DNA from 2 places in the Microcoleus harperi Pol14_C6 genome. Region 1 is predicted to be linked to the other one. Evidence: riboswitches for the same ligand, from Rfam matches in the RefSeq annotation. Region 1 holds a riboswitch; the other holds the start of a gene.
What was found. A riboswitch is a leader RNA that binds a small molecule or an ion and turns the genes downstream of it on or off. The one in region 1 is predicted to bind cobalamin.
Positions count from the first base shown of each region.

Region 2: linked by a shared signal. The riboswitch ahead of QUA27_RS09425 (DUF1636 family protein) and the one ahead of QUA27_RS13435 (energy-coupling factor ABC transporter permease) in region 1 are both predicted to bind cobalamin.

Region 1 is NZ_JAUBQN010000016.1:76,993-84,373, forward strand. It holds gene cbiQ (cobalt ECF transporter T component CbiQ) at 1-481, opposite strand, end outside; gene QUA27_RS13430 (energy-coupling factor ABC transporter substrate-binding protein) at 478-810, opposite strand; gene QUA27_RS13435 (energy-coupling factor ABC transporter permease) at 814-1,533, opposite strand; cobalamin riboswitch at 1,595-1,741, opposite strand; gene QUA27_RS13440 (Uma2 family endonuclease) at 1,916-2,635, shown strand; gene QUA27_RS13445 (FAD-dependent oxidoreductase) at 2,878-4,458, shown strand; gene QUA27_RS13450 (pentapeptide repeat-containing protein) at 4,970-7,102, opposite strand; gene QUA27_RS13455 (hypothetical protein) at 7,118-7,381, opposite strand, start outside.
Region 2 is NZ_JAUBQN010000009.1:28,288-35,668, forward strand. It holds gene cobW (cobalamin biosynthesis protein CobW) at 1-712, opposite strand, end outside; gene QUA27_RS09425 (DUF1636 family protein) at 1,080-1,490, opposite strand; cobalamin riboswitch at 1,513-1,659, opposite strand; gene QUA27_RS09430 (serine/threonine protein kinase) at 1,794-3,773, shown strand; gene QUA27_RS09435 (serine/threonine protein kinase) at 3,931-5,205, shown strand; gene QUA27_RS09440 (type IV pilin-like G/H family protein) at 5,197-5,781, opposite strand; gene clpX (ATP-dependent protease ATP-binding subunit ClpX) at 5,837-7,219, opposite strand.

The DNA of each region.
Region 1 (7,381 bases):
TGACCAACTCTGGACAGCGTAATTGTCTGAGAATTTGCAAGATTTCGGTAAATGGAACCGTCAAGAGGATGAAATACATACAGCTTGTCGATGCGAAGGCGCGGGCAAATAGCAAGCTCACTTGGTATATGCCGGTGCGGCTCACATACAGATAAAAAGTGCTGATGCTAATGCCCCAACCTTGCCAAATATCCCACCCAATTGCAGGGATACGATCGCCCGCAACCGCACCTAGCGCCAAAGCAGGCAAACTTGTCAGCAAAAACATCAACGGTAGCGACAGCAACCGCAAATACAGTTTTCCCGGAATACCCGCATAGACGACGATCCAGACGCCCAACCAAAGGGCGATCGACAATTGGACGATCGCCCCAGAAACTAGAGACAGAATTAACAGGGCGATCGCAAAGGATAACTTGTGAGATGGCGGCAACCCCCGCAAGCGATTTGTATAAGCCAGACTATCAATCTGATGGTTCATTCCGACGATTTATTATCAGACTGCTGCCGAGATTGCGATCGGCCTTTATACAACCCAATGACGTACCCAACTACGCCAGCCCCCATCGCCGCTTGAGACGCAAACAATAGACTTGAAATTTCTCCGCTAGCCGGCTCAAACAAGTGATTGAACCAAGGTTTATAACCCGGTTTAATTTCGGTAATTGCTTTCTTAGCTTGGTCATCGGCACCGCCATATTCACCCCGCACAAAAACGAGAGGAAACGCTGCCAGAACAATCACAGCGCCAGCCAAAAGCCAATTTTGCCGCGAAGTAGATTGGTGATTGTTTGTAGTTTTTTGACTCACGGCTTATGACTCCTGTCTTAATAATTTCAAAGTTTCTAACTCCGGCTTCCCGTAAGAATGCAGCCAATTCCAGACCAATAGAGTCAGCAATCCCTCACTGATAGCTAGGGGTACTTGAGTGATAGCAAAGATGCCCGCAAACTTGAGAAACGAAGCCATAAAACCGCCGCTGGCTGCCGGAAAAGCTAACGCTAATTGAATCGAAGTCGTCACATAAGTCAGCAAATCGGCCAAAGCCGCAGCACAAAAAATTGCCGCCCGCTGGCTACCAGTTCGCAACAGCAATCGATAGATAAAATACGCAGCGAAAGGGCCGACAATCGCCATCGAAAACATATTCGCTCCCAGCGTTGTCAAGCCACCATGCGCTAACAGTAACGTTTGAAACAACAAAACTAAAGCCCCCAGTACAGCCATCACCGAAGGGCCGAACAAAATTGCCCCCAAACCGGTACCCGTCGGGTGAGAACAACTGCCCGTTACCGAGGGAATTTTTAAAGCAGAAAGCACAAAAGTAAACGCACCCGCCAACGCAAGCAATAGTTTAAGTTCCGGGTGTTCTTTTGTAATGCGAGTAATTGAACGCAACCCAAAGGCAAAAAAAGGCAACGCCACCATCCACCAAAACGCAGCCCATTGCACCGGCAAAAAACCTTCCGAAATGTGCATAGCTGCGGCGGGCGTTGCCGATGCCAGGACAATATAACAACTCAAGCCAGCCATCAATCCCAAGCTGACCAATTTCCGATTTCTGGTCTTCACGCTGAACCTCGCAGATGAGACTATGTAAATTAACACATCGGCGGGCATCCTGACTCAGAAAGCGACATGACTCTCATTACAGTTGCGGGACAGCGCCGGACTTGCACCGAACTTTCCCCGTTTCCTCTAACGGCTGCTCCCCATTAGAACCGACTCGTTAGACATAGTTTAGTCGATCGCGTAAGTCTCAGCAAATATTTTACAAAAATTTATTCAGATTACCTAAGTCAAAATTACCTATCATATTCTCTTCTTTTCCTTCGCGTCTTGGCGGTTCGTTCAATAAATACTATCCCTCAACAAATCAACGGTATAATATTAGTGAGTTTTGAGGAAAGCCGCAATGTTACAGTACAACTTGCCGAGGAACTTGCCCTCCGCCGATGAACTACCCGACTCGGATGAAACGCCTGTGGATAACGAACTGCAAGAGCTAATACCAGGGTTGTTAAAAGCCATATTGCTCATACTTTGGTCAGAACGCATGGACTGGTTTTTTGGCATAGATATGGGTATCTATTATCACCCGGATAAACCTGCCATTGTGCCCGATGCTTTCTTGAGTTTAGGTGTAGAAAGGTTTTATGATGAAGAATTGCGTCCCAGTTACGTGTTGTGGGATGAAAATGTTCTGCCGACTTTTGTGCTAGAAGTTGTTTCCCCAACTTATCGCAAGGAATACAGCACAAAATTGGAGGAATATCAAGCTTTAGGCGTACTTTATTACGTCATTTATTCTTCCCGCCGCCGTCGTAAACCCCGTTTAGAAGTACACAAGTTAGTCAATGGAAAGTATGAATTACAGCCAGGAAATCCAGTTTGGATGCCTGAAATTGGTTTAGGAATTGGTTGTGAAAGGGGAAGTTATTCTGGGGTGACAAGGGAGTGGTTGTATTGGTATGATGCCGAGGGAAAACGTTATCTGACTCCTGAAGAACAGGTGAAAGAATCAGCGCAGCGCGCCCAACAGGAATCCCAGCGCGCCGATCGATTAGCTGAACGTTCCGATCGACTAGCTCAGCGATTGCGGGAGTTGGGGATAGATCCTGATAATATGACCTGATGGCAATCAAGAGTACCAGACTGACCGACTCTAGACGCTCAGAAACCGGGTTTTTCAACCGAGATCGATCGTCCTCAACGAAAGATTTTCAGGAAAAAACCCGGTTTCTGCATCCAGGAATATGTGAATATTTATCGCAAAAATCAGGAAAGAGCGAGCTAGAGTTGGGAAAAACAGAGAGTTTGACGGCAAACATTGAGATCCCGCTCGAAAAGATGAAAATCAGGAGAGGTTATTAAATAATGGTCATGGATCTGCGTTCTTACGATATCATCTGTTTTGGTGATGAAGTTCCAGGAGTTCTAGCTGTTATCTCGGCCTCCAGAGAATATCTTCGCCGCACAAAGCGTTATCCGCGAATTCTGCTGATGTCTAAAGGAAGCTTGCAAGAAGGAATTGGCGGGCATTTGGTAAGAGGTGGCCTTGCTTATTTAGATAGAAGTCAGATTAGTGAAGAACTTCAACAATCTTTAAAGTTAGATATCTTTGGTTCACCGGCGACAATCTATAAAGAATTTTTACAAAAATCCGGCGTTAAGGCAATTGCACTTGACCCCCGCAAAGCCAGTGCAGTGCTGAAAGAAATGCTCGTACAAGCTGGCGCAGATCTCCTCAGCAAAGTAGAAATTCAATCAGTCAGTAAAGAAGGTCAAAAAATTGCCAGTATAACCACCTCTAAAGGCGTAGTTTATGCCGGCAAGCAATTTATTGATGCCACTGTCAATGCCGAATTAGCTCAAGCTGCCGGTGTAAGAAAGCTGAAGGGATTTGAAACATTTGGTCTGCCTAACTCAGAACTTCCAGTCACCCTCGTTTTTGAAACCCAAGGACTCAGTGCAAGAGCACTGAAAGAATTCGATTATATTTATCTAAAACGCTTCACAAACCTGGCCGATTCAGAAAGTCAAAAATTTTTGCTCTACGCTGCCGACAAGGATGTCAAACTAGCACAAGAACTGCGGCGGGAAATGCTCGACACCCAAGGAAATCTCAAAACTCTGTGGGCGGGTAACGATTACATCGATGTTCGCTCGCCGGCTCTGTCTGTAGCCTACCACTCCTTTAGAGGAATAAAACTATCTTTTCCTGAAACTGGCATAATTTTAGATGAGGGAAATATAGCCATGCTTCCAAATGACAGACTTTCGTGGAATGCGCTTTTATTTGGCGTCACCAGCAGCGAAGCGGAAGCCTTAGCGAGAAGCGGCAGCAAACCCACGGCTAATATGCAAAGAGAGATGTTATTTGTTACAACTTGGCTGAAGAGTTTGGGGGCTACTTCTGTTACTTATTCGTCAGAAGTTTATATCAGACACGCTGGCAATGTGACGGGAGTTGTAGAACCTTTAACCGGCGCAAAAATGCTGTTAGGTGGCGTACCTGCTAATGAAGCCCTGGCAACATTTAGCTATCATTTTGATGTACGCGGAGGCATCCCGGGTATTGGCGAGAAAGCAAACAGTCTAGGATGGTTTAAAAGTCTGAGCTTTAAACACCCTATCTTTAATATTGGCATCCGCCACGCATTAATTAAAAACGTTCCTAACTTGGCAGTGGTCAGTCCGTGTTCTGGATTTGAAGGGTTTGCCTGTTCTGTCGGCCGAATTGTGGAATTCAACGCCGCAGTTGGTCAAGGTGTGGGTATCGCTGCGGTTAATGCCATTCTAAATAACAAAAATCTAGCCGATGTATCTAACCGAGAAGTGAGGCAAGTTCTCGCCCAAACAGGTCAGTTACCTAAAATTTTTGGAACTCCAAATAATGGTGAGGCAATGTTATTGGCGCAATTCGAGACTCTTGCCAGTTCGGATGCTATTGCGTAATATAAATTCCGGTTGCAGTCCTGCGGAATTGTTGACTGTTGATTGTGGATTGTTGACTAAAATTATGATTTCGGGACAACGGATTGTTTGAACCTCTGAAAAATACCGATACAACTGGAAACGATATAATAGTAATTTCAATAAACAATGCAGTAGTAAATTGGGCAGGTGGAACGAAAATCAAGCCAAAAGTTTTTAGCAAAAAATGAGTGAAATTGCTATTAGTATTATGGTCTCTCGAATGACAACCATTATGTTGGTTTGTAGTAACGACTTTAATCGTCCTAAAATTGTGATCACTTCCGTCGTCACTACAAACCTATAACGGTGATTTTACTAGAAATTATACAATAGCTCGATCGCCTGCACCGAATTATTGTGCTGCGCGGCACTAAACTGTTGCGGCATTTAAATTGTCTGTGAAAAAAACATCCAATTTTTGTGGGGTGTCCCGCCCTGAATATACAATTTAAATGCGCGACAGCTTAGCCTACTCGCTAACAAACAATCCTTACTTCTTCTGCGGGCACTTCGGATGAATCCCCCCCTGCAAACAAATGTAAGCAATTTGACTTTTATCTAAATTCTTAGCCTCTGAAAAATCAACTCCTAGGAATCTACCGGATTTACTACCAGTCGGATTTTGAATAAATTGATCCGAAGCTGTTTTCCCCTGAAACACAGCGCCTTTAAAATTCGCTCCCGCTAAATTCGCGCCCCTAAAATCAACCGAACTCACCTCCGCATTCCGAAAATTCGCATCTTGCAACCGAGCATCTTTAAAATTCACGTTGGCGAGTTTAGTCGAAGTCAAGTCGGCATTTTGTAAGTTAGCGCCGCTCAAATCAGCACCGGACAAATCAGCACCTTGCCATTCCGATTTAGACAAATTTGTCAAAGACAACTGAGCGCCTTGAGCCTTCACTTTGCCCAAACGTGCCCCCGACAAATCTGCTCCCGACAAATTCGCGCTTCCTATATCTGCCCCGGTAAAACTTGCATTTTTTAACAGTGCTTCTTGCAAATTTGCTCCAATTAAAATAGCACTGCTGAAATTAGCTGAGTTTAAATTGCCGCTGGACAAATTAGCTTTGTTCATGACAGCGCGCACAAAAGTAGTCCGGTTCATTACAGCACTGTTCAAAGACGCCCCGACCAAATTTACTCCTTCCAAATTAGCGCCGCTCAAGTCAGAAATCCAATCGTCAAAGGTAGCCGGACGCCTGTCTTCGCCGGTGCCGTAAAAGCGAGTTCCCTGCAAGCTGGCATTGGTTAAATTGGCATTTCTCAACTTAATTCCCGACAAGTCAACTTTGTTTAAAACTAAAGTAAACTGAGAGGGGCCGGCAGGACTTTGAGCTAAATCCGTGCGGCTGAGATCCGCGCCGTTGAGCTGGCTGCTATACACTGTGAGAATTTTGCCGATCGCCCTTTGTACTGTTCGCTGGCGGGCGGCCGCTAACTCGCGTTCCGGGGCCTTGCCGCCAAAGCGCAGGGAATCGAGGTCGTTGCTGAGGGCTTGATTCAACCGCTGCAACTCAGGCAAAGCTTTCGGCCCGCTACTGACTAAAGCTTGCTGGATCGCGTCCAGCATGGCGCGGTTGTCTTCTTGAGCTAGCAAATCCGCTAGCAGGGGTACGGCGCGGGAGTCTTCCACCGCCCCCAAAGCCAAAATGGCCGATCGCCGGCCGGATGCCCCGCTAGCCGATGTGGGAGACAATTTGCTGACTAAAGCGACAAATAATTCGTCGTTCCGCTGCCGGGAATCCCGCATATTTGCTTGACTTTGAGTGTAGATGAGAGTGCCGACAAACAAAGTTAAAATCAATCCCGCGCTGCCGACGGTAACTATCACCAAAGTTGTGCCTGGGTGTTGGCGCATCCAATTCCACAAACTGGCATTTGCTTTCAGGCCGCTTTGTGGAGTCACAACCAAAGCCGCAATCTGCGCGTCTTCCTCAGTCCAATCTTGAGTCTTGACAGGATCGGCAGACACTTGATTCGATCGAGCATTGACGACCAAAGTATTCGCGAGGCGATCGTGTCCAGATTGGCGTTTGTAGCGCAATGCCAAAGCGCCGTCTGCTAGCACTGCCAAGCCACTGAGCCCCCCTAAAATCAGCAAATCAGGAAACGCACCGCTCAAGCGCCAAATACCGTAAGCGACGCCCAGAGGCACTCCCCAGCGCCCTAAACTTTCGCGAATTAGCACTGGCCCAAAACCCGGAGGAGTACCCGACGCTGTGACCACCTTGACGCCAAACCAGCGTTTGGGGAAAGTTTGACCGGTTCTGGCAAGCAAAAACAGTTGCCACCCCGCTAAAACTGCCGGTGCCAGCAGCGCCCCTGACCAGAATAGATTAGTTAGGGGTGCGACTCTGGGGCTGCGATCGCGCACGGGTATGCCCAAGGTACGGGCGACGGTTTCGGATGCTGCTGCTACTGAGGAATTGAGCGGCACGGTTTGAGATTCCTGGTTGACCAATGCCCCGATACTGAAGGGAACGAGGGCACTGGCCGCAATTAACGAAATTTCCACTGCCCAAGCGCCGCACCTGCGAACCAGCAGTGGCATTTGCTTGGATTGTGTTTGCCAAGACGGATCGGGTTGATTGATGCCGCTGGGCGCGGTGGGGTTAGCCATATTTAGAAATTCCTATTATTTGTCGTTAGTATTTGAGGACTGGGGGGAAATTGCCAATTTATACGCTATGTAGATTAGCACTCCGAGAACGGCAAGAGTCATCAGCGCTGAAATTAGCTGTACGACGCTATTGAAGACTGTCAGGACAATTATCGCTCCGACGGCAAAGGCTGCCACCTGCCCCGGTTTGGGGAGTCTTTGAAACTTGTCCAGTAATTGATTGTAGAAGGTTCCGACGGCTTGATAGCTGTCTGAATTTTGTGTGATGAGTGGCGATCG
Region 2 (7,381 bases), on a different contig from region 1:
GAGACTCCAAATCATCCTCAACCGCCGCATTAAATCCCATGAGAACATCAGGGTTAATTTCGCCACCTTTGCAGGGCACAATTTTCACACTCGGACGCAACTCTTGCTGCAACCAGCTTTGGACTTTGGTGTGAGTTTCCACATCTACGCGATCGACTTTCGTTAAAAGTACCATATCGGCACAGGCTAACTGGTCTTCAAACAATTCCTCGATCGGAGTTTCGTGATCCAAACTATCATCAGCCTGTCGCTGTGCCATCAAAGCATCAATATCACCGACAAAAGTACCGCTAGCAACAGCTTCGCAATCGACAACAGCAACAACACCGTCTACAGTAGCACCCGTGCGAATTTCCGGCCAGCGAAAAGCTTGAATTAAAGGTTTAGGAAGTGCGAGACCAGAAGTTTCTATTACAATACAATCAATTTTTTCTCTGCGCTTCAACAATTCCTGCATAGTCGGCAAGAATTCCTCTTGAACAGTGCAGCAAAGACAACCATTTGTTAGTTCTACAATATTGCTGTTGACATCTTCTTCTTCGTCGCAAACTTGACAATCGCGCAGCAATTCTCCGTCAATTCCGATTTCGCCAAATTCGTTAACCAGAACAGCAATGCGGCGACCTTGATTATTTTGCAATAAGTGGCGAATTAAAGTAGTTTTGCCGCTACCAAGAAAACCAGTGATGACAGTAACAGGAATTTTGTGCATTGATAATTTTGTGCTTATTTGATGGTGGGATATCTCGTTCCCAAGCTCTGCCGGGGAATGCCGATCTAGAGGCTCTGCCTCGCTGGAATAAAGGAGCGCTTTTAATACGAAGCAGATCCTCTGAGTATGCGTTACCAGGCCGAGATCGTAGGTAACAACTTAAGACTGAAACCTACAATAAAAGTCGCTTTTTGGCAAAGTCTAGATCCCCCTAAATCCCCCTTAAGAAGGGGGAATTTGAGAATATTTCTTGTCCCCCCCTTGTTAAGGGGGGTTAGGGGGATCTAGATTTAGATAAAAACAACAGAGACGATCGGTTTGACGTTAAGTTGTCACCAATGGGCAGAGCATGGTAACGAGAAAGGTTCTAATTTGCCAGCGGTGGAATCTTTGCTAAAACGCCTTTTTTCAGAGCTTGAGGACGCTCAGACCAAGGCAACAAACCGTCCGGCTTAGCATAGTATTGACCCGCGCATTCGAGTACCGCCTCGATGCTTTCCGCCTCATTTGCTGGTAAATCGCCAAACAGATAAGTGTACTTTCCGACAGCAGCAAAAGACACCGCACAAGAGTGACTGCAAGCACTCATGCACTCAACTTCTTGAATTTCAAATTTATCGGAAAACTCCCAATCTTTAGCGAGTTCGGACAAATTTTCCATGAATTGTTGACCGCCGCTTTTGCCTTCGCGCTTGCCGTTTTTCCAAACACTAGCGCAAGCAGTGCAAACAAACAAATTGTGCTTTGTGCGTACAGTCGCATTAATTCCATCCATCATCCGTACCTCGCAGATGCGTTCAAAAGTGAGTTAGATATCGGCGGGCATTCTGACTTTAGAAACAACAAGCGTTTCATTACAGTTGCGGGACAGCGCCGGACTTGCACCGAACTTTCCCCGTTTCCTCTAGCGACTGCTCCCCGCTAGAACCGATCGCGAAATCACATCATACCGCACTTGCCGCCTTTTTTCAAAAAAGTTATGTTTGTAGGAGCGATCGTTTCGTTCGTAGTAAGGACTTTAGTCCTTATAAGATAACGGCTTCAGCACTAAAGTCCTTACTACCAACCATAGTAATTACCTATGAACGCTTTTCCTGACTTTTCCCAACATGGCTATCAAATAAGTCGCGAACTCGGATACAACAGTTTGGGCGGCCGCGTTACCTATCTCGCCACAAAAATTAACACAAAAAAATCCGTTGTAATTAAGCAATTTCAATTTGCCCAATTAGGTGCTAGCTGGGAAGAATACGCAGCTTACGAACAAGAAATTAAAGTTTTGCAAAATCTGGATTTTCCGGGCATTCCCCGCTATCTCGATTCTTTTCAAACTGACAGCGGTTTCTGCATGGTGCAGGAATACAAAAATGCCGAATCTGCTGTCGCCCGGACTTTTGCGCCGCCGGATATCAAGCAAATTGCGATCGCCACTTTAGAGATTTTAGTTTACCTGCAAGCTCAGAAACCACCGATAATTCACCGCGACATCAAACCGGAAAACTTGTTAATCGACGAACAGTTAAATGTTTACTTAGTAGACTTCGGTTTTGCGCGGTTAGGAGGTGGAAATATCGCCGCCAGCAGCGTTGTCAAAGGTACGATGGGATTTATGCCACCGGAGCAAATGTTCAACCGGGAATTAAGCAAAGCCTCGGATCTTTACGGCTTGGGGATAACGCTGATTTGTTTGTTAACTGGGACAAAATCTGCGGATGTCGGTAATTTAATTGATGCTAATTATAGCATTCATTTTCGGCATTTAGTACCGCCGTTGCAGCAAGGTTGGATGAATTGGTTGGAAAGAATGGTAGCGCCGAGAATTCAAGATAGATATCAGTCGGCGGCTCATGCTTTAACTGCACTAGAATCTTTGGATGTCAGCAACTTGCCAAAAGTGAGAATTGAGCGCGATCAACTGAAATTTACTGCTACTGAATATGGAGAAATTATCATACGGGCGATCGCCATTAGCAACCCAATTCCCGATACAATTTTAACAGGAAGATGGGAAGTCGCGCCGCATCCGAACGATCCGCCGCACACGCCTTACGACCATTCTTGGATTTCTTTTGAACCGCCATCATTTGAAAGCAATGAATTGGAGTGTCAGATTGCGGTAGATACGAGCAAATTGCTGGCCAGCCAAACTTATCAACGCCAGATTGTACTGCGCGCTAATTCTGAACCAAATACTTATCAAGTTGCAATTCAAGTTAAAACTGCGCGCCTTCCCGAATCCAAACCAACACTATCTTTGTCTAAAAAGAGACTGCTTTTCATGGTGGTGTTTGTTTTCGCCGGTTGGCTGTTGGGTTGCGAAATCCATCCACTGTTTTTATCGATGTTTTTAATTTCTCCGCTTGTTAATGGATTTATAGCAGCGGAAATAACGCTATATGCTGAAGTAAAGGGAACTGAAATCAATTGGTTTGGAGCCGTTTTCGGAGCGAGCTTTGGAATTACAGCTATGTCGATATTAACAAGCGCTTTTGCCTCAGTTTTCGAGATTAATTTGGGCGATAATCTGAGTAAAATCATCCCTTTATTAGTTTGCTTGGTGGCATCAGCTTTAGTTGGTGCTGCGGCCGGTAGTGTTGCCAGTAGTTGGACTTTGACACTCTGGGCATTTGCAGCTTCGGGACTGACTTTTATATCTTCGCTTGCCCTGGGATTAAATTTTGGGATGACACAACCTTTAGGGATTAGTATTTACTTGATACTTCTACTTTTATTTAGTTCCTTTTGTTGGTTGGTAGTTTATACTTTAGCTAAACCTGGAATTTCCGATCGCATTAAAAAAGGTTGTTTGAAGCAAGATGCTGTGACACTCGCCTTTCTCACGGCTGGATTTTGCATCAGCTTAGGAACCGCATTGCAACTGTTTTTTAAATTGGCAACTAATATGGATTCGGTTGAAATCATGGAACTTTTACTTGTCGGAGGAATTACGATCGCTCCCGTCGCCCTCACTGCTATTCCCTTACTCAATCTGATAGTTTTTAAAAGAAATCAAATTATTGCCAACTATCGAAAATCCCAACCCCATTTAATCAAACCGTAAAAACTTGTTCGTAGTAGGGACTTTAGTCCTTAAAGACTGAAGTCCTTACTACAAACCTTTTTTGGACTGAAGTCCTTACTACAAACCTTTTTTGGACTGAAGTCCTTACTACAAACTTTTTTTGGACTGAAGTCCTTACTACAAACCTGACAAATTTATGAATGCTTTTCCTGACTTTTCCAACTACGGCTATCAAGTAACTCGCGAACTCGGACACAACCGCGCCGGCGGGAGAGTTACCTATCTCGCTACCGAAATTAATACCCAACGTTCCGTCGCCGTCAAACAATTTCAATTTGCCCAAACAGGTGCTAATTGGGCTCAATATCAAGCGTGCGAACAAGAAATTCAGATTTTGCGAGAACTGGATTATCCCAACATTCCCCGCTATTTAGATTCCTTCCAAACTGCATCGGGTTTTTGCATGGTACAGGAATACAAAAATGCCGATTCTCTCGCTATTTTGCGCCAGCTAACACCGCAGCGAACCAAGCAAATTGCTATCTCTGTTTTAGAAATTCTCAAATACTTGCAAAACCGCGTTCCGCCAGTGATTCACAGAGATTTAAAACCGGAAAATATCTTGGTGGACGATCGCCTGAATGTCAGCCTTGTCGATTTTGGATTTGCTAGAATCGGCGGGGGAGAAGTGGCCGCCAGCAGCGTTGTTAAAGGCACTTTGGGCTTTATGCCGCCAGAACAAATGTTCAATCGGCAGCTAACTGTTGCATCGGATTTATACAGTCTCGGCGCGACGCTAATTTGCTTGCTAATCGGCATCACTTCTACCGAAATTGGCAGTTTGATGGATGATACGGGGCGGATTAATTTTAAAAATCGCTTGCCGCAGCTAACTCCAGAATTTCTTGAGTGGCTGCAAAAAATGGTGGAACCCAATTTCAAACACCGCTATCCTTCCGCAGATGCTGCCCTCAATGCTTTGATTCCCCTCGAAGTAGTTCAGCAGCGTAACAACTTAAAACCGGTATTGATATCAGTCGGAGTATTAACAGCAATTTCTGCTATTTTTATTCCGCTTTTTTGGAAATCTCCCGAACCTCAAACAGCAGTAGATATCAAACCAGTAATCAACTCAGCAAATTTGAACCCTAAGACTCAAGTAATGTTAACTGACGAATTAGAATCAACGAAACTTAGGGATGTTTGGTCTTTGAAGCAAAACAAAAAAGTCTATTTTGCTGTAAGTGCTGCTAACTTGCCAGAAGGAGAATATAGAAGTTATTGTAAGGTTGTCAACCCTCAAGGAATATTCGCCGCCCAAAGTCAATCTTATTTAAAAACGACGGGCGATCGATTAAATACTTGGTGCTGGTACAATTTTCAAAAGGATGACAAGCCGGGAAATTGGAAGTTTGAATTTTACTTAGACGGTGAAAGAGTGACGCAAAATAGTTTCAAGGTCTTACCTTAAGATAGTTGTTCCGGGCTGGCAGTGAATTTCTTTGCCGTCAAAAGTTGGCGGATTCCAAGTTTCTGCATAACTTGCATTAATTCGATCGCTCTCGCAAATTGCAGAAATAGTTGTTATGCCACCCATTTCTTTAAAAGCAAACACTGCGCCAGTGTAGGATTTCCCGGTACTCATATCATTAGGTTTAGCAATCGCGATCGCGCTTTCAAATTGTGCCGATTGGCGTTGATTGTACGAGGTTTGCACCGGACCCATTGATGATACGATCGTATAATTATAGTCATCGGTTTGTTCTTTAAGTCCTAGAGCCAGTTGAGTAATATTATCGCTAAATTTACCGTACTCTGCATAGTAAGCTTGCTGCATTTTATTAATGCTATTAATATATTGTTTAGCTTCTGAGGATTTCGGAGCGCTAGAGAGGGAAAGTTTGTTGAATTGAAAATCGTAAAATGACGCCATGATGCCAGCCACAACCGCGCTGTAAATTGCAATCCTCGGCAGCAAACTGGATACTGGCAACCTCGATTTTTTACTGGCTTTAGCTACATTGACTGACATTTTTTTCACTGTCATAAAGTAAATTTGCCAAGCTTGTAGGGTGCGCTGCACACACCCTACAAACTATAAATTATGCAGTTTCGTGCTGTTTGCGCCATGCGGGATGCCACAGCAATTCGGCAGTCGATCGCTTCTCCACCATTTCAGAAGTAATCGTACAGTTAGCCACATCCTTGCGAGAAGGCAACTCGTACATGACATCGAGCATTAACTCCTCTAAAATGCTGCGGAGAGCTCTGGCGCCAGTTTTGCGACGATAGGCCTCCTGGGCGATCGCCCGCAGCGCTTCCGGCTGGAATTCCAACTCCACGCTGTCCATCTTCAACAGCTTTTGATACTGCTTCACCAGCGCATTCCGGGGCTCAGTCAATATCTGCATCAAAGCTGCTTCATCCAGCGGCGAAATCACCGTCACGACCGGAATCCGCCCGACAAACTCCGGAATCAAACCAAACTTGACTAAATCGTCCGGCTGTACCTGCTGCAAAATATCAGCCGCCCGCTTGTCTTTCGCCGGCAAAGTCGAGTTGCTGTCGCTTTCCGTTGGCTGAATAAAGCCCAAGGATTTTTTACCCAAACGCTGTTCAACTATTTTTTCCAAACCGACAAAAGCACCGCCGCAAATAAATAGAATTTTGCTAGTGTCAACTTGAATAAAATCTTGGTAAGGATGTTTGCGGCCTCCTTGCGGGGGCACGTTAACCACTGTTCCTTCCAACATTTTTAGCAGCGCTTGCTGCACTCCTTCTCCCGATACATCCCTGGTAATCGAAGTATTTTCGCTTTTGCGAGCAATCTTGTCAATTTCATCAATATAAATAATGCCACGCTGCGCCGCTTCAACATCAAAATCTGACATTTGCAACAGCCGCAGCAAGATATTTTCTACATCGTCGCCGACATATCCAGCTTCTGTCAGTGTCGTCGCATCCGCTACCGCAAAGGGCACTTCGAGCATTTGCGCCAAACTTTGCGCTAACAAAGTTTTGCCACAACCTGTGGGCCCGACTAGGAGGATGTTGGATTTTTGCAATTCTACATCGCTGTCAGGGGAAGACTTGTCGCTATCTTTAGCTTGGTCAACGCTCAAGCGCTTGTAGTGGTTGTAAACTGCTACAGAAAGGACTTTTTTTGCTGAATGTTGGCCGATGACGTGGTTGTCTAAATGCTGCTTAATCTCTGTTGGTTTCGGAATTTGAGCTAAAACGATTTTCGATTTATTCGATCGACCCGGGCGCCGCGTTCCTTGTCCCTGAGACTCTCGCACCTCTGATTGGGGAATCTGTTGACCAATTGTTTTACTGGAGTCAAAGAACTCCTCCTCTAAAATTTCATTGCACAGTTCCACGCATTCATCGCAAATGTAGACGCCGGGCCCAGCTATTAACTTGCGGACGTACTCTTGCGACTTGCCGCAAAAGGAGCATCTGAGATGGGAGTCATATTTTGACATATTTGCCTCTTAATTTACGGTTGCGGTTGCTTGTTTCGACTGGGGAAGTTGCCGCGGGAGCGACCTTAGCTTTGCCCTAGAAGGGTTTCCCGATCGGACACCCAAGCCAGTCAAGCTTCGCGATCTCTATTTCTAAGTTAACACTTTTGAGGCTTTAGTCCT